Regions from separate parts of the Arthrobacter gengyunqii genome, predicted to be linked through region 1. Evidence: predicted binding sites of a transcription regulator. Region 1 holds the regulator's gene; the other holds the start of a gene.
What was found. The regulator HrcA, encoded in region 1, represses chaperone genes, less so after heat shock. The targets are predictions, from matches to a motif close to TTNGCACTCGNNNNNNNCGAGTGCNAA.
Positions count from the first base shown of each region.

Region 1 (9,490 bases):
GCTCCGGCCCGTGCCATGATCTTCGACTCCGTCTATGACACCTACCGCGGCGTGGTCACCTACGTCCGCGTGATCGACGGCTCGCTGTCTCCGCGCGAGCGGATCCAGATGATGTCCACCCGGGCCAGCCACGAACTCCTCGAAATCGGTGTCAGCTCGCCGGAACCCACCCCGTCCAAGGGCCTGGGGGTCGGTGAGGTGGGCTACCTCATCACCGGTGTAAAGGATGTCCGGCTGTCCAAGGTCGGTGACACCGTCACCAACCTGGCCAAGCCTGCCGCTGAATCGCTGCCCGGTTACGCCGACCCGAAGCCCATGGTGTTCTCCGGCCTGTACCCCATCGACGGCGCCGATTACCCGGTGCTGCGCGACGCGCTGGAGAAGCTGATGCTCAACGATGCCGCGCTCGTCTACGAACCCGAGACGTCGGCGGCGCTGGGCTTCGGTTTCCGCGTGGGTTTCCTGGGCCTGCTGCACTTGGAAATCACCCGTGAACGGCTCGAGCGCGAGTACAACCTGGACCTGATCTCCACCGCGCCCAACGTGGAGTACGAGGTGACGCTCGAGGACAAGAAGGTGGTCACGGTGACCAACCCCAGCGAGTACCCCGAAGGCAAGATCAAAGAGGTCCGCGAGCCGATGGTCTCGGCCACGATCCTGGCGCCGAACGAATTTGTCGGTGCCATCATGGAGCTGTGCCAGGCCCGCCGCGGCGTCCTGGGCGGCATGGACTATCTCTCCGAGGACCGGGTGGAAATCCGGTACCGCCTGCCGCTGGCCGAGATCGTTTTCGACTTCTTCGACATCCTCAAGTCCAAGACCCGCGGCTACGCCTCGCTGGACTGGAAGGCCGACGGCGAACAGGTCGCCGACCTGGTCAAGGTGGACATCCTGCTCCAGGGCGAACAGGTGGACGCCTTCAGCTCCATTACGCACAAGGACAAGGCCTACTCCTACGGCGTGATGATGACCGGCAAGCTGCGCGAACTCATTCCGCGCCAGCAGTTCGAAGTCCCCATCCAGGCAGCCATCGGCTCCCGCATCATTGCCCGCGAATCCATCCGTGCCATCCGCAAGGACGTGCTCGCCAAGTGCTACGGCGGCGACATCAGCCGTAAGCGCAAGCTGCTGGAAAAGCAGAAGGAAGGCAAGAAGCGCATGAAGATGGTGGGGCGCGTGGAAGTTCCCCAGGAAGCCTTCGTGGCAGCACTTTCCTCCGACGAGTCCAAGGACAAAGCCAAGAAGTGACACCCAGCGCACTGCCCCTCGGGGATCCGGCACCCGCCGATGGTCTGCTGCCCGCGCAGGCGGCGGAGGGAGCGGCGGAGCGGAAGTTTGGTCTGTACGTCCACATTCCGTTCTGCTCCGTCCGCTGCGGCTACTGCGATTTCAACACCTACACCGCCACGGAATTGGGCGGCGGGGCATCGCAGGCGGCCTACGGCGGCACGGCGGAACAGGAAGTACGCTTCGCCGCCCGGGCGCTGAAAGCCTCAGGGCTGCCCGACCGGAAGATGGGAACCGTGTTCTTCGGCGGCGGCACACCCACCCTGCTGCCCGCGGAGGACCTCGCGTCCATCCTAAAGACGGCCATTGACGCCTGGGGCCTGGAACCGGGCGCCGAGGTCACCACCGAAGCCAACCCGGATTCGGTCACTCCGCAGTCACTGCAGCTGCTGGCTGATGCCGGGTTCACCCGGGTCTCCTTCGGCATGCAGTCCGCCGTGCCGCACGTCCTGGCAGTGCTGGACCGCACCCACACGCCGTCGCGGGTTCCCGAGGCCGTGAAGTGGGCGCGCGACGCCGGCCTGAACGTGAGCGTGGATCTCATCTACGGCACGCCGGGGGAGTCGCTGGAGGACTGGAAGGTATCGGTCCGTGAAGCCCTGAGCTACGAACCGGACCACATTTCCGCTTACGCCCTGATCATCGAGGACGGCACCAAGCTCGCGGCCCGGATGCGCCGCGGCGAAGTTCCGCCGATCGACGACGACGACCACGCGGACAAATACCTCGTGGCCGACGAGATGATGGCCGCGGCCGGCCTGTCCTGGTACGAGGTCAGCAACTGGGCCCGGACACCCGCGGACCAGTGCCGGCACAACCTTGCCTACTGGCGCAGCGACGACTGGTGGGGAATCGGCCCCGGCGCCCACTCCCATGCGGGCGGCGTGCGCTGGTGGAACGCCAAGCACCCCACCGCCTACGCCCAGCGGATCGGGGCGGGGGAGTCGCCCGCCGTCGGGCGCGAAACCCTTGATGCCGAAACCCGGTATGTGGAGGACATCATGCTGCGCACCCGGCTGGCCGAAGGCCTGGAGCTGTCCCGGCTGAAGGAATCAGGCCGGCTCGCCGTGGCCGGTTTGATGGCGGACGGCCTGGTGGATGCCAGGGCCGCCCTGACCGGCCGCGTGCTGCTTACGACCAAGGGACGCCTGCTGGCGGACGCCGTCGTCCGCCGCCTGCTCCCGGACTGATTCCAGCCCGGCGTTACTGGATGCGGCGCAGGTTCAGCGGGTACCGGTAGGGCCGTCCGCGGTTGCACTCAATGCCGGCCACTACCGAAGAGACGGCGATGACAACCCACAGCATGGCGTTCAGGATGGCGAAGACCCAGCCGATCACCGGTATGAAGGACAGCAGCCAGGCCACCATGGCGATGATGGTGGGAGGCAGTGTGAAGTTCAGCGCTTCCTTGGATTCCTGCGCCGTGAACGGGCCGCGGTCGCGGAATACCAGGTAGATGATCATCGACGGGATGAATCCCAGGATGCCGCCAAAGTGCGCCATGGTTGCCCACTGCCGGTCCTCGGAAGCGGTCAGGGGCAGCGCGTTGGCCGGTGCACCCTGATAGGGGGGACGCTGGCCCGGACCCCGGTCATCGGGGCGGGGCTGGTCATTCTGACGGATGTTCGACACTGCTGTTTCCTTTTGCCTCTGGACGCCGTGGTCTTGCCTTAAGGTCACTTGCTTGTGACTTCCGGTACCCGGTGAGCCGGTGCGGATTGGGACCGTCCGACTGCTGCATATCTCATCTAGGGTACTGGGTTGAGCGCCCGCAGCCCGCAACGGCACGGCGGTGCAGCCCCTAAGGGACGGTCAGGAAGTCGATCACTTCCTCCACCCGCCCCAGCAGCGACGGCTCCAAATCAGCGTAGGAATTGACGCTGCCCAGCAGTTTCTTCCAACCCATGGCAACGTCGGTGTGGTCCCGGTGCGGCCACCCGAGGCCCTTCAGGATGCCGGTCTTCCAGTCTTCGTGGCGGGGCACCACGGGCCAGGCAGTCAGCCCGATGGTCTGCGGCTTGATGGCCTGCCACACATCCACGTACGGGTGGCCCACAATCAGCACGTTCCCCCGGGCTCCGGGGACGGCCATGGCTTCGGCCGCTATTCGGGACTCCTTGGACCCGGCCACCAGATGGTCCACCAGGATTCCCAGCCGGCGGCCGGGTCCCGGGCTGAATTCCCGCACCGCGGAGTACAGGTCGTCCACACCGTGCAGCGGCTCGACGACGATGCCCTCCACACGCAGGTCATCCCCCCACACCTTCTCCACCAGTTCGGCGTCGTGCTTTCCTTCAACCCAGATGCGGCTTGCCCTGGCGGTGCGTGCCCGGACGTTGTCCACCCGGACCGAGCCCGACGCCGTCCGCCGGGACACTGGGGCAGCTGCCTTGACCGCCGGAACCACCTCCACGGGCTCCCCGTCCAGCAGGAAGCCAAACCCGAGCTCGAAGGACTTCGTCTTGCCGCGCCGGTCCTCCAGCACCATCAAATGCAGCCCGCCGGACTTCTCCACCCGCACCACGGCGCCAACCCAGCCGCTCTGCACGTCTTCAAGCACCAGGCCTGCTTCGGCGCCGACCTTCGGCAGCACCCGCCGGGCCGGGGCGCTGATGTCCTGCGGTCCCCACGAAAAGTTCGACACGGGTGTAGTCCTCACTCTGGTTGCTTGGCTGGTGCACGCGCGGTTCACCGGTGGGCGGGCACGGGCTCCTCAATGCTAGCAACGCCGTTGATCCGTATTAGACTTAGCACTTGGGTATGGTGAGTGCTAACCAGCCCGGCGCCAATCCACATGCCTGTCCGGCACCGCAGTCAGGACATCACCGCCGCGCAGGACGTCAGCAAGGGAGGGAAAACCATGAGTGAACCACGCAGACTCGAGGTGCTCCGGGCCATTGTTGAGGATTACGTGCATTCGCGTGAGCCCGTTGGCTCCAAGGCACTGGTAGAGCGCCACCAGCTGGGAGTCTCCAGCGCCACCATCCGCAACGACATGGCAGCCCTGGAAGAAGAGGGCCTGATTGTTGCGCCGCACACTTCTGCCGGCCGCATTCCCACTGACAAGGGCTACCGCCTGTTCGTGGACCGGATATCGGACGTCAAGCCGCTGTCCGCCGCCGAACGCCGGGCCATTCAGACCCTGCTCGAGGGGGCCGAGGATCTCGACGACGTCATGGAGCGGACGGTCCGCCTGCTTTCCCAGCTGACCAACCAGGTGGCGGTGGTGCAGTATCCGCACCTGGGCAACGCCAAGGTCCGCCACATCGAATTTGTTCTGCTCGCACCCTCCCAGGTGCTGGTGGTGCTGATTTCCACCACCGGCCGGGTGGAGCAGCGGGTCATCACCGTTCCCGACCAGGTGAGCGAACCGGAGCTGCTGGAGCTGCGGCAGCATTTCCTGTCCACGCTCAGCGGTACGCCGCTGACCCGCATCACCGGACAGCTGGCCGACTGCCTGGCTCTGGTGCCGGCCCGGAAGCGGCGGAATGCCGGCGCGCTGGCCCACAGCCTGGAGCAGCTGGCCGGAATCAACCGTGAAGACCGCATGGTCATGGCCGGCACCGCCAACCTGGCCCGCTCCACAGTAGACTTTCCCCTGACGATCGGTCCCATCCTGGAAGCACTCGAGGAACAAGTGGTCATGCTTCGGTTGTTGTCGGAGATGGAGCAGGATGCCAGGGGCGTCTCGGTGCGGATCGGGCGGGAAAACCCGCACGGATCCCTTTCAGAGGCATCAGTCGTGGCCACCGGCTACGGGCCCGATTCTTCGGCAAAGGTGGGCGTCCTTGGACCAACCCGCATGGATTACCCCAACACCATGGCCACAGTGCGTGCCGTGGCCCGTTATCTGTCCCGGATACTGAACAACTAGACAACCGTTAGATGAATACACCAGCAGTACACCGGCTCCAGCCGCCAGCGGGCGGTCGCGGCCGGCGGACGCCCTCGGACGGAGGGTGCCGCGGACAACGCGGATACTGCGAATTACAGGAAGCGATGTGCACGAGTGAGCGATCACTACCAGGTCTTGGGTGTCGGACGCGACGCCACGGGCGAAGAAATCAAGAAGGCGTACCGGAAGCTTGCCCGCAAGCTTCATCCGGACGTTAACTCCGCTCCCGGAGCACAGGAAGAATTCAAGGCCGTCACCCATGCCTACGAGGTCCTGGCGGATCCGCAGAAGCGCCGCATTTATGACACCACCGGCAATGAGAACGGCAATGACAACGGCTTCGGCGGCGGCGCCGGGTTCGGCGGCCAGAACTTCGGCTTCCAGGACATCTTCGACACCTTCTTCGGTGGCGGCGGAGGCGGCGGGCGGGGTCCGGCATCACGGACGCGCCGCGGCCAGGACGCCCTGATCAATGTGCGCATCGACTTGAAGGACGCCGTCTTCGGCACCAACAAGAAGATCGACGTCGACACTGCGGTCACCTGCCCCACCTGCGACGGAAGCTGCTGCCAGCCCGGAACCTCGCCGCGGACCTGCGACATCTGCCACGGCTCCGGCCAGGTGCAGCGTGCGGTGCGCTCGATTCTCGGCCAGGTCATGACCACCGCTCCGTGCGGATCCTGCCAGGGCTACGGCACTGTCATTCCGGACCCCTGCCACGAATGCGCCGGCGAAGGCCGCGTCCGCAGCCGCCGCACCCTGAACATCAAGATCCCCGCCGGTGTAGCCACCGGAACCCGCATCCAGCTGGGCGGACAGGGCGAAGCCGGCACGGCCGGCGGACCGCAGGGTGACCTGTACGTGGAAATCCGGGTTAATGCCGATCCCACGTTCGTCCGTGAGGGCGATGACCTCCACGCCACGCTGACGGTGCCCATGACGGCCGCGGCGCTGGGCTCCACGATCAATTTCGAGACGTTCGACGGCGACCGCGAAATTGCGGTCAAGGCCGGCACCCAGTCCGGTGAGATCACCACCCTCAAGGGCCTGGGCGTGACGCATCTGCGCGGCTACGGCAGGGGAGACCTGCTGGTTCACCTGCACGTGGAGACCCCGCAGAAGCTGGATGCAGAGCAGGAAGAACTGCTGCGCAAACTGGCGCAGCTGCGCGGCGAGGAATACGCCGAAGGCCGCCTGGCAGGCAGCGGCACCGGCGTCTTCGCCCGGCTGCGGGACCGCCTGGGCAACCACTGACATGACCAACCCGATTTTCTTCGGCGACCCGGACGCTGTCCGGGCCGCCGGGGTTGGTTCCATTTTTGTGCTTGAAGGAGCCGAGGCTCACCACGCCGTCGCCGTAAAGCGCCTGGCCCCGGGGGAATCCGTGGATATCGTGGACGGGGCCGGACGCCGGCTCACGGGCTCGGTTATTGCTGCGGACCCCGCACGGCTGGAGCTCTCAGTGGAGTCTGTCGCCGAGGAAAATGAAGCGGCTGACACCCTGATGCTGGTTCAGGCCCTCGCCAAGGGCGGCCGGGACGAGCAGGCCATCGAAGCTGCCACTGAGCTCGGCGCGGACCGCGTCATTCCCTGGCAGTCCGAGCGCAGCATCGTCCGCTGGCGCGCCGACAAGGCGGCAAAGGGCCAGGCCAAATGGCAGGGCATCCTCACGGCTGCGGCAAAGCAGTCCCGCCGGTCGCAGGTCCCGGTGGCCGAAGAAATGCTGGATTCCAAAGCTTTGGTGAGCCGGCTGAAGGACGTTGACCTGGTGCTGGTGCTGCATGAAGAGGCCGACGGCGCACTGGTGCCGGCGCTGGCTGAAGCGCGCCGCCGCTGCGGCGGCAGACCGTTGAGCATCGCCGTCGTGGTGGGGCCCGAGGGAGGAATCAGCGGCGCTGAGGTCGAGCAGCTGCGCTCTTCAGGGGCGGTGGCGGTCCGGTTGGGCCGGCACATCATGCGTTCTTCCACGGCGGGGCCGGCTGCCCTTGCGGTCCTGAATTCCGCACTCGGCCGCTGGTAGGACTGCGGGCCGGACGGTTATCCGACTAGTGCGCGTCGGAGTACACGGTCACGCGTTTGGAGTCTTCATCCGCCCGGTCAGTTCCGTGAAATACGCTCACGCTGTATTCGCCGGGGGCCAGGTCAACAGCGAAACTGTAGAGGGACGTTCCGCCGGTGGGTGCTTCCAGTTCGGCGTAGCCGGTCTGGACGGCATCCTCGGCGGGCCGGCCGTCGACAATCGGTTCCACCCGCCAGGACAGCTGCCCGCCCTCCGACACCGCAGATCCGGAAACGGTGAGGACCGATTGGGTTCCGCCGCCTTCCTGCGGGTCAATGATCCAGATGGGGGCCACCAGGGAAGCGTCGCGCTCCAGCTGTCCTTCCAGGCGTTCCTGCCCGAAGGCCTGATAGCCGGCCTTGCCGTCCACCAGCAGCACCACGGAGGGTGCGTGCCCCACTGTGATGAGTCCGGCGTTTGACGCCGCCGCAGTGGCCGTATAAACCAGCTGCTGAACGGCGCGGTGTGCCATGCCGGCATCAAGTGAGGTCTTGAAGGCATCCGAGGAAATATCAACGGTGATGACGTTCTTGCCGGATATCGAGGCGGTGACGCTGCCGGCCTTGCTCCAGGGATTGAAGTAGTCCGGATCCGACGGCTTGCCCGCGGTCATCGCCGTGACCGCTTCAACAATGGGGTCGCCGCTCGTTTCGGACGGCTGGAATTCCCGGTAAAGGTGCACATTGGAACCGTTGATTCCGAGCCAGTAGACCGGGAGGCGTCCAGGCGCAGGCTTTCCTTCAGCGGGGGCGGTGACGCTCAGGGAGGCGGACAATGACCCTGCAGCCTCGTCGAACGGCGTGGGCATGGAGGTGGTGGGGGTGGCGGCCACTACGCCGCAGCCGCTGAGAAGAAGTGCAGAAACAGCAAGCAGGCCCAGGATGTTCCGGCGGTGAGGCAGGTGCCGGTGTTGCGGGGCTTCGCCCATTTCTGTCCTCCTTTCGCTGAAAGCTCGCTTCCCAGCTTGGCACACGGGAAACACCGGATTTGCAGTCTTAACCGTCCTGCTACCGGACTGAGACCCGATTGAGACCAGCCGCCGGACCCGGCGGGGCGCCCGCAGCGGCCCTCGGATGCACCGGATCCCGCAGGTGAGCGGGCGGAAACCGCCGCCAACGGAGCGAGACGGCCGCGGCGGCATCAAGTAATATTGAAGTGTCTGTCTTAACTCGCTCGGCCGCCGGCTCTGTGGGTGCAGACACGGAACTCACTCTGCAAAGGGGCGATGAAAGGCCTGGGAAGGCCGAATATATGACTGAATCCTCAGGAACCGGCACCATCGGGCTGGATCACCAGACCATCATCTTTGATTCCACGGAACACATGGTCCAGTCGCTGGGTGCCAACGACGAGGCGCTCAAGATTATCGAGTCCGCATATCCGCAGGCCAACCTTCATGTGCGCGGCAATGAGCTTTCCATTTCGGGACCGGCTGCGGTAGTTGAACTGACCCTCCGCCTTGTCGACGAAGTCCGGATCCTGGCCCGGAGCCAGACCAAGGTCACTCCGCAGCTGCTGGAACAGTTGATCACCATGCTGCGGGACCAGAGTGCCCAGCGCCCGGCTGAAGTCCTGACCCAGAACATCCTCTCCACCCGCGGCCGCACCATCCGCCCCAAGACGCTGAACCAGAAGAACTACGTCGACGCCATCGACCAGAACACCATTGTTTTTGGGATTGGCCCAGCGGGAACCGGCAAGACGTACCTCGCCATGGCAAAAGCCGTGCAGGCGCTGCAGCAGAAGGAAGTCAACAGGATCATCCTGACCCGCCCTGCCGTCGAGGCCGGAGAGCGGCTCGGCTTCCTGCCCGGGACGCTCAGCGACAAAATCGACCCGTACCTGCGGCCCCTCTACGACGCCCTGCACGACATGATGGACCCGGATTCCATTCCCCGTCTCATGGCAGCCGGGACCATCGAGGTAGCTCCGCTGGCCTACATGCGCGGGCGCACGCTCAACGACGCGTTCATCATTTTGGACGAGGCGCAGAACACCACTCCCGAGCAGATGAAAATGTTCCTGACCCGCCTGGGCTTCGGCTCCAAGATGGTGGTGACCGGTGACGTGACACAGGTGGACCTGCCGGGCGGCACGGCCTCCGGCCTGCGCATCGTCCACGACATTCTTGGCGACATCGATGACGTGGCCTTCTCCGAACTGCATGCCTCCGATGTGGTGCGGCATTCCCTCGTGAGCAGCATCGTGACGGCGTACAGCGAATGGGACGAGTCCCGGCGCAGTGCCCC
Region 1 covers NZ_CP095461.1:2,123,098-2,132,587, reverse strand. Annotated here, with positions in the region: gene lepA (translation elongation factor 4) at 1-1,248, shown strand, start outside; gene hemW (radical SAM family heme chaperone HemW) at 1,245-2,477, shown strand; gene MUG94_RS09685 (DUF4870 domain-containing protein) at 2,491-2,910, opposite strand; gene MUG94_RS09680 (DUF3097 domain-containing protein) at 3,089-3,931, opposite strand; gene hrcA (heat-inducible transcriptional repressor HrcA) at 4,148-5,161, shown strand; gene dnaJ (molecular chaperone DnaJ) at 5,297-6,436, shown strand; gene MUG94_RS09665 (16S rRNA (uracil(1498)-N(3))-methyltransferase) at 6,438-7,202, shown strand; gene MUG94_RS09660 (GerMN domain-containing protein) at 7,228-8,169, opposite strand; gene MUG94_RS09655 (PhoH family protein) at 8,493-9,490, shown strand, end outside.

Region 2 (12,441 bases), 1.6 Mb from region 1:
AGATCCAGGAGCACGCTCCGCGCTCCGGCAGCACGAATAAGCCCAAAACCACTTCCGAAGCGTCAGTATCCGCGTCTGCACGGGGAAAGCCTGCTCGGGGAAAACCTGCACAGGGAAAGCCTGCACAGGCGAAGTCCGGGCGCACGAAGCCGGGACAGCCGCGGTCCAAAACTGCAAAGCCCGCCGCAGCAAAATCCGTTCCGAAGGAAGCTGCGCGGGGAACCAAGCCCGCGCAGTCTGTCGCGCAGATGGCCGTGCGAATGGCTGCGAAACAGCCCGCATCGCCGAAGCCCGGCGGCCCTGTCGGGCTGCTTTTGCAGGCATACCTGCACGGGCAGTTCCTCGCCATGCTGGCCGAGGATCCGAGGATGCGGGCCAACGAGGCGGATGCCGTCCACAAGATGCGGGTCTGCACCAGACGGATGCGATCGGCCTTGGGCAGCTACCGCAGCTTTGTGGCCCCGGAGCCGGCGCGTGAAGTGCGGGACGAATTGAAATGGCTGGCGGGAATCCTGGGAGAAGCACGGGATGCGCAGGTGATGCGGTCACGGCTGGACGCATTGGTGGCGGACCAACCCGCTGAACTGGTGATGGGGCCGGTGCAGCAGCGCATCGATAAAGAACTGCTCGGCGAGTACAAGTCAGCGCGCACCGTCGCCATGCGGGCGCTCGACGGCGACCGGTACCTCCGGCTGCTGGAGCAGTTGGAAACCGTGGTGACCGCCCCAGGATTCACCCCGAAAGCGGACAGGCCTGCCGCCCCGAGTGCCGGACGCATGCTGAAACGGGACCGCAAGCGCCTTCATCAGGCGGTTCGGGAAGCCCGCAGGGCAGGCAGTGAGGAACAGCAGTCCGAGTTCCTGCACGAGGCGCGCAAGGACGCCAAACGCCTGCGCTATGCCGCTGAGGTTGCTCAGCCGGTGAGAACCAAGGGGTCCTCCGAACTGATCGCCGGTGCCGAACATCTGCAGAAGATTTTGGGCGAACATCAGGACAGCGTGGTCAGCCGCGAGTACCTGCGCCGGTGGGGTGCCGAACATGCCGGAGGCGGGCAGAACGGTTTTACCTACGGGCGGCTGCACGCGCTGGAGGAGGAACGCGGAGAGCGGGCGCGGAAACGGTTCCGCAAAGCGTGGGCGGGATTTCCCCGCGTGGTCTGACCCGCTGCCGGCACCCGCACCTGCACCCTTTACCGTCCGGATGGAGGCGCTCTGATGGCTTCGGAATCACCGTGGGCGCCCCTGCGGCGCCGGGCGTTCCTCATCCTCTGGCTGGCGAATATCGGCTCCAGCATCGGCACGTGGATACAGACGGTGGGAGCTCAGTGGTACCTGGTGGAAAACAGCTCCAATCCTGCGCTGGTGTCCCTGGTGCAGACGGCCAATCTGGCGCCGTCCCTGCTGCTTGGCCTGATCGCCGGTTTCCTTGCCGATGCCTTCAACCGGCGCCGCCTGATCCTCGGGGCAAATCTCTTTGCCGCCGGTGCCGCCAGCCTGCTGACCCTGGTGGCTGCCTTGGGAATGCTGGATGCTGACGCCCTCCTGCTGTACACCTTCCTCATTGGCTGCGGGGTGGCCCTGAGCCAGCCGGCGTGGCAGGCCATCAATCCCGATCTGGTGCCACGGGAGGAAATCCGGGCGGCATCAGCACTGAGCAGTATGGCAGTCAACGGTGCACGGGCGGTGGGTCCGGCGCTGGGCGGCGTGCTCATCTCCCTGTTCGGTCCGGCCTTTGTCTTCGGCCTCAATGCGGTCTCATTCCTGGGTACCGCAGTGGCTGTATATGTGTGGCGGGCGCCCCCGGAACCCGATGATCCCGAACGGATGGGGGAGGCGCTCGCCGCCGGCATGCGCTACATTCGGGCAGCGCCGCGTATCCGCCGCATCCTGCTCCGGACCGCTCTCTTTATGGCACCCGCGAGTGCTCTGTACGCGTTGCTGCCGGTGGCCGCGAACGGGCACCTCCGGCTCGGGTCAACCGGTTACGGAGCGCTGCTGGGAGCGATCGGCATCGGCGCCGTCATGGGCGTGATTATGCTTCCCAGAGTGAAGGACCGGGTCCACGACAACCTGATGCTGGGTCTGTCCGCCGTTGTGTTTGGTGCGGCAATCATCGGCGCCGGTTTCCTGCCGGCAGTCCTGCTGGCCATCCTGCTGGTCCTTGCGGGGATTTCCTGGATCGCCACCTTCTCGATCCTCAACAGCGCCATGCAGCTCACGCTGCCCGAATGGGTGCGGGCGCGCGGACTGTCGGTCTATCTGATGGTGACCACCGGGTCTCAGGCCATTGGCGCCGCCGTTTGGGGCTCTTTCGCCACCGCGTTCGGCTACGCCCCGGTGCTGGTGGCGGCAGGAAGCCTGTTGGTGGCAGCAGGACTGAGCGTTGCCGTGCTGCCGCTGCTGCCGCGCACGGGAAGGCTGGACCGGAGCGTCGCAGAAGCGGACCTGGGTATCGAAGCCGCACAGGAACCCGCGCCCAATGACGGACCCGTCACCATCCTCACCGCCTATGAGCTGGCGCCGGACAAAGCTGCAGAGTTTGTGCGGGTGATGCACGAGGTCCGCCTGGCCCGGATGCGGACCGGAGCCCGGGACTGGGAACTGGTGCATTCCGTGACGGATGCCCGACAGTTCCGGGAAATTTACGACGTAGCCACCTGGCGGGAATACCTGCGGCAGGAACAGGAACGCCTCACGGGGGAAGACCGGAAGATCATGGACGAGGCGGCGGGGTTGGCCGAAGGGGCACCCCGCACGCGCTGGTTCCTCCCGGCGTCGGCCTAGTTGTTCCCCGTCTGCGAAGGCGTGGCCGCGAGCTGCTCGCGGACCAGCGGAGCAACTTCCGTGCCGTACAGCCGGATGCAGTTCATCAGGTTTTCGTGCGGAAGGGTGCCCAGGCTGTACTTCAAGTCGAAACGGCTCAGGTCCAGTTCCTTTGCCACCCGGACAATCTTGGTGGCGACCGTTTCGGGGGAACCGATGAACAGTGCGCCGTCGGGGCCGGCGGAGGCCAGATAGTCGCTGTGGGTGGTGGGGCTCCAGCCGCGCTCGCGGCCGATCCTGTTTTGCATGCGTTCGAAATGCGGCCAGGCTTCCTCCAGCGCCTGCTCGTCACTGGCAGCAACGTAACCGGGGGAGTGGGCTCCCACCGGAAGCATCGGACGGCCGAACTGGGCCAGGGCACGCTTGTACAGATCCACGAACGGGGCAAAGCGCGCCGGTTCACCGCCAATAATGGCCAGCATCAGGGGCAGTCCGTAGTGGGCGGCCCGCACCACGGACTGAGGGGTGCCGCCGACGGCGATCCACGCCGGAAGTTCCCCCGAGGCGGTGGGCGGATAGACGCGCTGGTTTTGCAGGGGCGCCCGGGTGCCGCCGCTCCAGGTCACCGGATTCTCGCCGCGCAGCTGGGTGAAGAGCTCGAGCTTTTCCTCGAAGAGGTCGTCGTACTGTGCCAGGTCCAGCCCGAAGAGCGGAAAGGACTCCGTGAACGAGCCGCGGCCCAGGATCACTTCGGCACGGCCGTTGGACACTGCATCGAGGGTGGAAAAGCGCTGGAAGACACGGATGGGATCGTCGGAGCTCAGGACCGTGACGGCCGAACCCAACCGAATGCGGCGGGTTTGACCCGCGATGGCCGCCAGGACCACATCCGGCGCCGACACGGCAAAGTCTTCGCGGTGGTGCTCACCAATGCCGATAAAGTCGATGCCCACCGAGTCTGCCAGCACGGCCTCCGCCACGACATTGCGCAGCACCTGATGCTGCGGGAGCCGTTCACCGTCCGGCTCAGAGGTGACGTCGCCAAAAGTGTCCAGTCCGAGTTCCAGCTGCCGTCCCATGTGAAGCTCCCGCCATTCCCTCAAAAGTCCATGTATTTGCATCTAGTCTAACCGTATGGGCCAGTGGTGCAGGCCGGCGCTTCAGACCGGCGGATTTCCTCCAGCCACGACACCAGCGGATAGACTTGTGGACGGTTCCCCGGAGGTTTTCCCGGGGCCGCTCCGGATCAGCCGCAATGGTGCAAGCGATCAAGCGATCAAGCGATTAGTTGAGGTATTTTGCGAGACTTTAGTGCACGCCTGGCCACCGCCGACGAGATGGAAAAGTGGGACAGCCACGTACAGTCCAACCCGTGCGGCGGGAATGTGCTGCAGTCCGCTTCCTACGCGGAGGTCAAGTCACACCACGGCTGGAATCCCATCCATCTGGTGTTCACGGGCCGCGGCTATACGACGTACAACCTGGCCATTGAGAAGAAGGTGCCGGGACTGGGCAGCCTCTGGTACCTCATCAAGGGCCCGGACGTGGCGGATCCGTCCCACGTTGCCGAAGTCCTCGACGCGCTGCGCCTGTTCATCAAGGAATCCAAGCGGAACGTGTTCGCCGTCAAGGTGGAGCCGGACATCGTGGACAGCCCAGAGGTGCGGGCGCAGTTCGAGGGCGCCGGGCTGGTCAAGACGTTCAATCTGCAGCCCAATGACTCCACGGCGCTGCTGGACACCACACCCGACACCGAGCAGCTGCTGAAGAACCTCTCCTCGCGCGGCCGCAACGCGGTCCGCCGGGCCATCCGCGAGGGGGCCGACGTGCGGCGGGTGGAGCCCACCGAAGAGAACATGCGTGTCATGTACAGGCTGATGAGCCATATCGAGGATCGATCCTCGGCGCGGATGCGTTCATATGAGTATTACCACCGCTTCTGGTCCAACTTCGTGGCGGCCGGCCAGGGCCGGTTCTACTTCGCTTTCGAAGAGGGCGAACCCACTGTGGGGGCTTTCGTCATCGCCTATGGCAAGAAGGGCACCTACAAGGACGGCGGCTCCAAACCCCGCCGGAACCAGTACGGCGACTCCCACCTGGTGCAGTGGACCGCGATTAATGAGCTGAAGGAAGACTTCGGCATTGAACAGTACGACTTCTGCGGAACGCCTCCCAGCGATCAGCTGAAAAACAAGGAACATCCCCATCACGGCCTTGGCCTGTTCAAGACCAGTTTCTCCAAGACCGTCACGGATTTCGTGGGTTGCTATGACCTGGTGCTTGATCCCGTGCGGTACAAGATCTGGAACACCATCGGCGAACGCGTGGCGCGGCAGATTTACTGGCGCCGGCACCAGCAGCCGTTCTACTAAACAGCAAGCGCGCCTGAACGGATTCAGGCCAACAGAGGCGAGAGGGTGAGTCCTTTGGAGAACACGTCCGATGCAGACCGCCGAGAGCCTGCGCAGAATCCCGATCCCAAGGTGGGGTTGATCCCGGTCATCCGGCAGGCCGGACCAGCCAAACCGGAACGGAACAACCAGCCTGAAAGGCAGAACAAGCCGGCGCAGGAAGAACCCGGGCAACCGGGGCAGACCGGGCCCGCGGCGGGAGGAAAAACGCCGGGAGGAAAAACGCCGGCCGGCAAGCCGCCGCGGCTTGCCATGCCCGGCAGGGCGCCGAAGACTCCCAAGGCACCGAAGGGTGCCGAAGGTCTGCCCACGGGACCGGCCGGCATGGGCCTGCGCAGCACCAAACCCAAGCCGCCGCCTCCCACCACCTCCGTCATGCAGTCCCCGGTCAAGGGAACGTCGGGCGGTCAGGGCTCCGGGCCGATCGCGCCGGCAGGGCAGCCGCAGCGTAAACCGAGGGCCCGCAAAACGGTGCCCGGCAGCCACCACCTTCAGCCCGGCAGCGCCAACGCCCAGCGGCAGGACCGCTCGTCGGCCGCCGCCAAACGAATGCTGCGCCGGCTCGTTCAGGGCGAAACGCCGCCCACCCAGGCGATGTCCATTGTGGAGCGCCTGGCCGGGTCGCCCTATGCCAACCCCCTGGTGCGCACGGGCGGTCCGGATGCATCGGCCCGCAAGACGCTTGACCTGGCCCTGGGCCTGGCCGAAACGATGTTCCGTTACGGTGCGGGCGCCCTTGAGGTGGAAACCGCCATCATCGCGGTGACTGCTGCGTTTGGACTGGACAGTATCGAGGTGGACATCACCAACCAGTCGGTGCTGCTGAACTATTCGCCCAAGGACCAGACGCCCATCACCGTAATGCGGGTGGTGCGTTCCTGGACCAACAACTATGCCGGCCTGGGACTGGTCCACCAGCTGGTGACGGACATTATCGACGGCGGCGTTTCCCGCGCCGAGGCATCCAACCGGCTGAATGAAATCATGCACAAGCCCAAGCCGTTTCCGCGCTGGGCGGTGACCTTCTCGACCGGTGCCTTCGCAGCCGCGATCGTGGGGTTCATCGGCGGCGGACCGCTGGCATCCGCTGTGGCCTTCATCAGCACCTTCCTGGTCAGCCTGCTGCAGCGGGTGCTTGGTCGCTGGCGTGTTCCGGACTTCTTCACCACGGCAGCCAGCGGGTTCGTGGTCACGGGCCTTGCGATGCTTTTCTGGTCCGTGGACGTGCCCATCTCCCCGGGGATTGTGGTTGCCGGAGGCATCCTGCTGCTGCTGCCCACCGGACGACTCGTCTCTGCGGTGCAGGATGCGATCAACGGGTTCCCGGTCACGGCTTCCGGACGTTTCCTGTCAGCGTTCCTGACCTTCGGAGCGCTGGTGGCGGGCATCGCCGTCGCGCTGGTGGTCGGAGCACTCCTGGGCGTGCCGCGCCTGGACGTGACGCAGGTGACGGGATCCCAGTATCCGTTTGCCGTGACCCTGCTGTTGCTGGCCGTGGCGCTGGGAACCATCTGCGTCGTGGAGCAGTCGCCCATGAATCTGGTGCTGCCCACAGTCCTGACCGGGCTGGCCGGTTTCCTCGTGTTCCAGCTCTCGGAACTGGTGGGCGTCGGTCCCCGGCTGACGCCGGCCGTTGCCGCCATCTTCATCGGCATGGTGGCACGGATGATTGCCCTGCGGCTGGGCGCTCCGCAGCTGATTGTGGCAGTGCCCGCCGTGCTCTTCCTGTTCCCGGGGCTCTCCATCTTCCGGGCAATGTACGGGCTCAGCATCGGTTCGGATGACATCACCCTTGGCGCGGTGGGCATCTTCAACGCGCTGACGGTGATTCTGGCGATCGCCGGCGGAGTGGTGTTCGGAGACAACCTGGCCAGGCCGCTGACCCGGAACCTTTCCGGCAACGACCGCCGGAACCGCCGCCGCTAGGCACGGCTGAGGCAGGCAGGACGCCACTGAGGCCAACAGAAACAGCCTGAGGGCCCCGGAACGCAGGATCTAGAGGATCTTGCCGACCGGGGTCCTTTTTTCTGCCTGGAATGCGTCCTCGGTCCGGCCTGCCGCCCAGTACCCGGACAGCGAAACCTGCCGGCGCTCCAGGCCCCGGGTGCCGAAAAAGACATCCCTCAGGGCCTTCATGGCTTCCCGCTCGCCGTGCGCGAAGACCTGGACATCGTTGCCCGTCCAGGGTGCGTCAGCTACGGCGGCGGCCAGCAGGCCGGTGTTTCCTGCCGGGAGGTCACCGCGGTACAGCCAGGTCACGGTGAACCCCGCCGGCATTTTCAGGGGCTGGCGGTCCTCGGGTCCGCCCACTTCCAGGAAAACCTGCCCGACGGCGGACGCCGGCAGCGATTCCAGCACGGCAGCCGTGGCAGGCAGCGCGGATTCATCGGCGGCAAACAGGTACCAGCCGGCGTCGGGATCGGGATTGAACGCTCCGCCGGGGCCGGTGAAGGCGAGGGGTTCACCGGCAACGGCGCGGGCCGCCCACGGACCGGCCAGGCCCTCGTCGCCGTGGACCACAAAGTCGATGGCGATCTCCCCGGCGGCGGCATCGACGCTGCGGACGGTGTAGGTGCGCGAGACCGGCCACTGCTCGCGCGGGAACTGCTCCCGCAGTGCAACAAGTTCCTCGGTTCCGTCCAAGGGCTTGCCATCGGGGCCGAACCAGATCTTGCAGTACGCGTCGGCAAAACCGTTGTCCGCAAAACGGGAGAAATTCGGGCCGCCGGCAATAATCCGCACCATGTGCGGCGTGAGCTGTTCCTTCCGCAGAACCTCCAGGGTCAGCAGCGGGCGGGCCCGTCGGGGAGCATCCTGCGCCGGCTTCGCGGCGGGCACGGAGGGGTCAGGCATGTGGTTCTCCTAGATCAAGGCGGTTTTCCTTACCGTATCGCGCCAACCGCCAGTCAACCGGCTGGGCGCCCTGCTGCTGCAGCAGTTCGTTGACCCGGCTGAACGGGCGCGATCCGAAGAATCCGCGCGATGCCGAAAGCGGACTGGGATGGGCTGATTCGATTCGGGGAACATCTTCCAACAGTGCAACGATGGACCGTGCGTCGTTGCCCCACAGCACGGCCACCAGCGGTGCCCGGCTGCCGTTCTCCAGCCGACGGGCGACGACGGCGCGTACCGCCAGCTCGGTAATCTGTTCCCATCCGCGTTTGCGGTGCGACCCCGCGCTTCCTGCGCGGACGGTCAGCACCCGGTTCAGCAGCAGCACGCCCTGGTCCGACCAGCCGCTGAGGTCACCGTGTGCGCACGGAGCAATTCCGAGGTCCGAGTGGAGTTCCTTGAAGATGTTGTTCAGACTTCGGGGCAGCGGGCGAACTGCCGGGTCCACGGAAAAGGACAACCCCACCGCGTGGCCGGGAGTCGGGTAGGGGTCCTGGCCAATCAGCAGGACTTTGACCTCCGAAAGCGGGCGGGAGAATGCCCTGAGGACGTCATCCGGGGCCGGCAGGACGGTGTGGCCGGCGGCCCGCTCCTCCTGGAGGCCTGCGGCAATGCGCTGCAGTTCCTTGGTGGCAGGGGCCAGGGCTGACGCCCAATCCGGTGCCATGACGTCCGTCAATGCAGCGGGGGCGGCGAACGGGAAGGGGCGGTCACCGGGCAGATCAACGCCGGCCGGTTGAGCACCGGACACACGGGAACCGGCCTGCGGTGCATCAGGCGGCAGGGAAAAGAGCGTCGGCTCGCTGGAACTCACTCATCCAGCGTAGGTCGGATGCGGAGAACGGGCTATTCCGGGCCGGCGGGGGACTCAAATGACAGAGTTGTTATTCACCAACTAACATGGGGGTGAAACCGTCAACTATTGGGAGCGTTCCGTGGCCGAAACAACCGAAGCCTTCTCGCTGAACGGCGCGGTTGACCCCGACAGTCCGCTGGGGGAACAGGAACAGCAGATGCTGGCCCTGGAACGGGCCTGGTGGAAATACGCCGGCGCCAAGGAACAAGCCATCCGCGAACTGTTCGGCATGTCCGCCACCCGCTACTACCAGGTTCTCAACGCGCTGATCGATACCGAGGATGCCTTGGCTCACGATCCGATGCTGGTGAAGAGACTGCGTAGACTACGAACAACCCGTCAGCGCGCGCGCACCGCCCGTCGTTCAGGCTCTGACGTCTAGACCCGGCGCCACCTGAGACCAAGGACTGATACCTCACCATGAGCAAATACCCCCGGGATGAGTTCGACAAGGTTCCCGAGACATCGTCGCGTCAGGGCGTTCACAGGGAACGGCTGATCCCCTCACGCTCCGGCGGGCTGGGCCTGATCATCACGGTTGGCGTGCTTGCGCTGGTGCTCGGAGTGGCGGCCTACTTCGTCCTTCCCCGGCTGGGGATCGGAGCCGGCGACGGCGACACAGCGCCCGTCGCGAATTCCTCCGCCACCCAGGAGCCGCAAGAATCCCAGGAGCCGGCTGAATCTCAGGCCTCGGAGCCTGAGCAGAGTACGGAACCGACCCCCTCTGCCACCGCCGAGCCCAGCGTAGAACCCAGCGTTGAACCCACGCCGGAGGCCACAGCGGACCGGAGCCAGCCCGTGGTGGTGTTGAACGCCAGCGGAATCAGCGGCCTCGGAGCCAGCGTGTCGGCCCGGATAGGGGCGGATGGATGGACAACGGCACAGGTGGCGAACTGGGGCGGGCAGCCGCTGCAGGGATCGATCATTTTCTACAGCAGCGAAGATCAGCTGCCCAATGCGCAGGAGCTGTCGCAGCTGCTGGGGATCCCCACCATCGTTCAGTCTCCGGACTTTAGCCTCGTCACCGTGGTGCCCGGCCCGGGATTCCAATAAGGCCCCCGGCTTCCCCTCAACGAAAACGGGGGGGCGTCACTTTGCCTTTGCGTAAATACTCCATAACAATCCCGCCCGGCACCGGGGCAGAGGCAGCACGGTGGCTACAGTGAGTGCCAGCCAGGCCGTGCCGAATCCGGAAACGGGGCAGAAATAAGGCTCCACCCCCCGGACCCCGGTCCGAGCCGGCATGTTCCGCCATGAGCACCGTGGCGGGACCTACGCTCGCAACAAGGTGGGAGAGAGATCATGGCGCAGGGGATCGTCAAATGGTTTAACGGGGAAAAGGGCTACGGATTCATTACCGTGGACGAAGTTCAGACGGATGTTTTTGTGCACTGGTCCGCGATTCAGGCGTCCGGGTACCGCACCCTGGAAGAGGGCCAGCGTGTGGAGTTCGACATTGGCGAAGGCCAAAAGGGCCCGCAGGCGGAGGATGTCCGCGCCGTCTAGGGTCACGGAAGCTCCGGGACGGGTTGAGGATGGCTGTGACGCCGGCATCGAAGAGGCGTGATCGCTTGCACTCAGTGTGTGGGAGTGCTAATTATTGACTTAGCACTCTTGCCGGATGACTGCTAAAAGCAGTCGGCGTTGAGTGAAACAGCAAGCCACTGAGGTGAGGGCCTGCGGGCGCGTAAAAGAGATCGCGCCTGTTGGTCCGTCCGTCGCGGGCACCGCAGTCTGGAATGCAACATCTAAGCACCCAGCATGACTGTTCCGGAAGGACGAAAGCCGTTATGGCCAAGATCATTGCATTTGACGAAGAGGCACGCCGCGGCCTTGAGCGCGGATTGAACATCCTCGCCGACGCCGTGAAGGTTACCCTCGGCCCGCGTGGCCGCAACGTTGTCCTCGAAAAGAAGTGGGGCGCCCCCACGATCACCAATGACGGTGTTTCCATCGCCAAGGAGATCGAGCTCGACGATCCGTACGAAAAGATCGGCGCAGAGCTGGTCAAGGAAGTTGCCAAGAAGACTGACGATGTTGCCGGCGACGGTACCACCACGGCAACCGTTCTGGCCCAGGCACTGGTCAAGGAAGGCCTGCGCAACGTTGCTGCCGGCGCCGATCCGCTGAGCCTGAAGCGCGGCATCGAGAAGGCTGTCGAAGCCGTAACGGCCGAGCTGCTGTCCTCCGCCAAGGAGATCGAAACCAAGGAGCAGATTGCTGCCACGGCTTCCATCTCCGCCGGTGACCAGCAGATTGGCGACTTGATCGCCGAAGCGCTGGACAAGGTGGGCAAGGAAGGCGTCATCACCGTCGAAGAGTCCAACACCTTCGGCCTGGAGCTTGAGCTCACTGAAGGCATGCGCTTCGACAAGGGTTACATCTCCGGCTACTTCGTCACCGACGCCGAGCGCCAGGAAACGGTTCTGGAAGATCCGTACATCCTGATCGTGAACTCCAAGATCTCCAACGTGAAGGACCTCGTTGCCGTTCTCGAGAAGGTCATGCAGTCCGGCAAGCCGCTGCTGATCATCGCCGAAGACGTCGAAGGCGAAGCCCTCGCAACCCTGGTGGTCAACAAGATCCGCGGCACCTTCAAGTCCGTTGCCGTCAAGGCTCCGGGCTTCGGCGACCGCCGCAAGGCCCAGCTGGCTGACATTGCCATCCTCACCGGTGGCCAGGTCATCGCCGAGGAAGTCGGCCTGAAGCTGGAAAACGCCACGCTGGACCTGCTGGGCAAGGCCCGCAAGGTTGTAGTCACCAAGGATGAGACCACCATCGTGGAAGGCGCCGGTGACCCCGAGGAAATCGCGGGCCGCGTCAACCAGATCCGCGCCGAAATCGAGAACTCCGATTCCGATTACGACCGCGAGAAGCTGCAGGAACGCCTGGCCAAGCTGGCCGGCGGCGTTGCAGTCATCAAGGCCGGCGCTGCAACTGAAGTTGAGCTCAAGGAGCGCAAGCACCGCATTGAGGACGCTGTCCGCAACGCAAAGGCTGCCGTTGAAGAAGGCATCGTCGCCGGTGGCGGCGTGGCGCTCATCCAGGCCGGCCTGAAGGCTTTCGCAAACCTGAACCTCGAGGGCGACGAAGCAACGGGCGCCAACATCGTCCGCGTTGCCATCGACGCTCCGCTGAAGCAGATCGCCTTCAACGCCGGCATGGAGCCGGGCGTCGTTGTCGACAAGGTCCGCGGCCTGCCCGAGGGCTGGGGCCTGAACGCTGCTACGGGCGAGTACGAAGACCTGCTGGCTGCCGGCGTCAACGACCCGGTAAAGGTAACCCGCTCTGCCCTGCAGAACGCGGCCTCCATCGCCGGCCTGTTCCTCACCACCGAAGCAGTTGTTGCCGACAAGCCTGAAAAGGCTGCGCCGGCAATGGGCGGCGGCGACGACATGGGCGGCATGGGCGGTATGGGCGGCTTCTAGCAGCCCACCGATTCGTTCCCCAGGGCCACTCTGACCCCGCGGTGCGGATCACCATAACGCGGTTTTGAGAAGGCGCGGCACCTGCGGGTGCC
Region 2 covers NZ_CP095461.1:503,378-515,818, forward strand. Annotated here, with positions in the region: gene MUG94_RS02410 (CHAD domain-containing protein) at 261-1,160, shown strand; gene MUG94_RS02415 (MFS transporter) at 1,215-2,783, shown strand; gene MUG94_RS02420 (LLM class flavin-dependent oxidoreductase) at 2,780-3,841, opposite strand; gene MUG94_RS02425 (lipid II:glycine glycyltransferase FemX) at 4,061-5,134, shown strand; gene MUG94_RS02430 (threonine/serine exporter family protein) at 5,180-7,099, shown strand; gene MUG94_RS02435 (siderophore-interacting protein) at 7,169-8,011, opposite strand; gene MUG94_RS02440 (uracil-DNA glycosylase) at 8,019-8,879, opposite strand; gene MUG94_RS02445 (DUF3263 domain-containing protein) at 9,001-9,303, shown strand; gene MUG94_RS02450 (LytR C-terminal domain-containing protein) at 9,342-9,974, shown strand; gene MUG94_RS02455 (cold-shock protein) at 10,224-10,427, shown strand; gene groL (chaperonin GroEL) at 10,712-12,349, shown strand.
Region 2: a site for HrcA is predicted at 10,527-10,553, ahead of groL (chaperonin GroEL). Genes of this name have one in related genera too.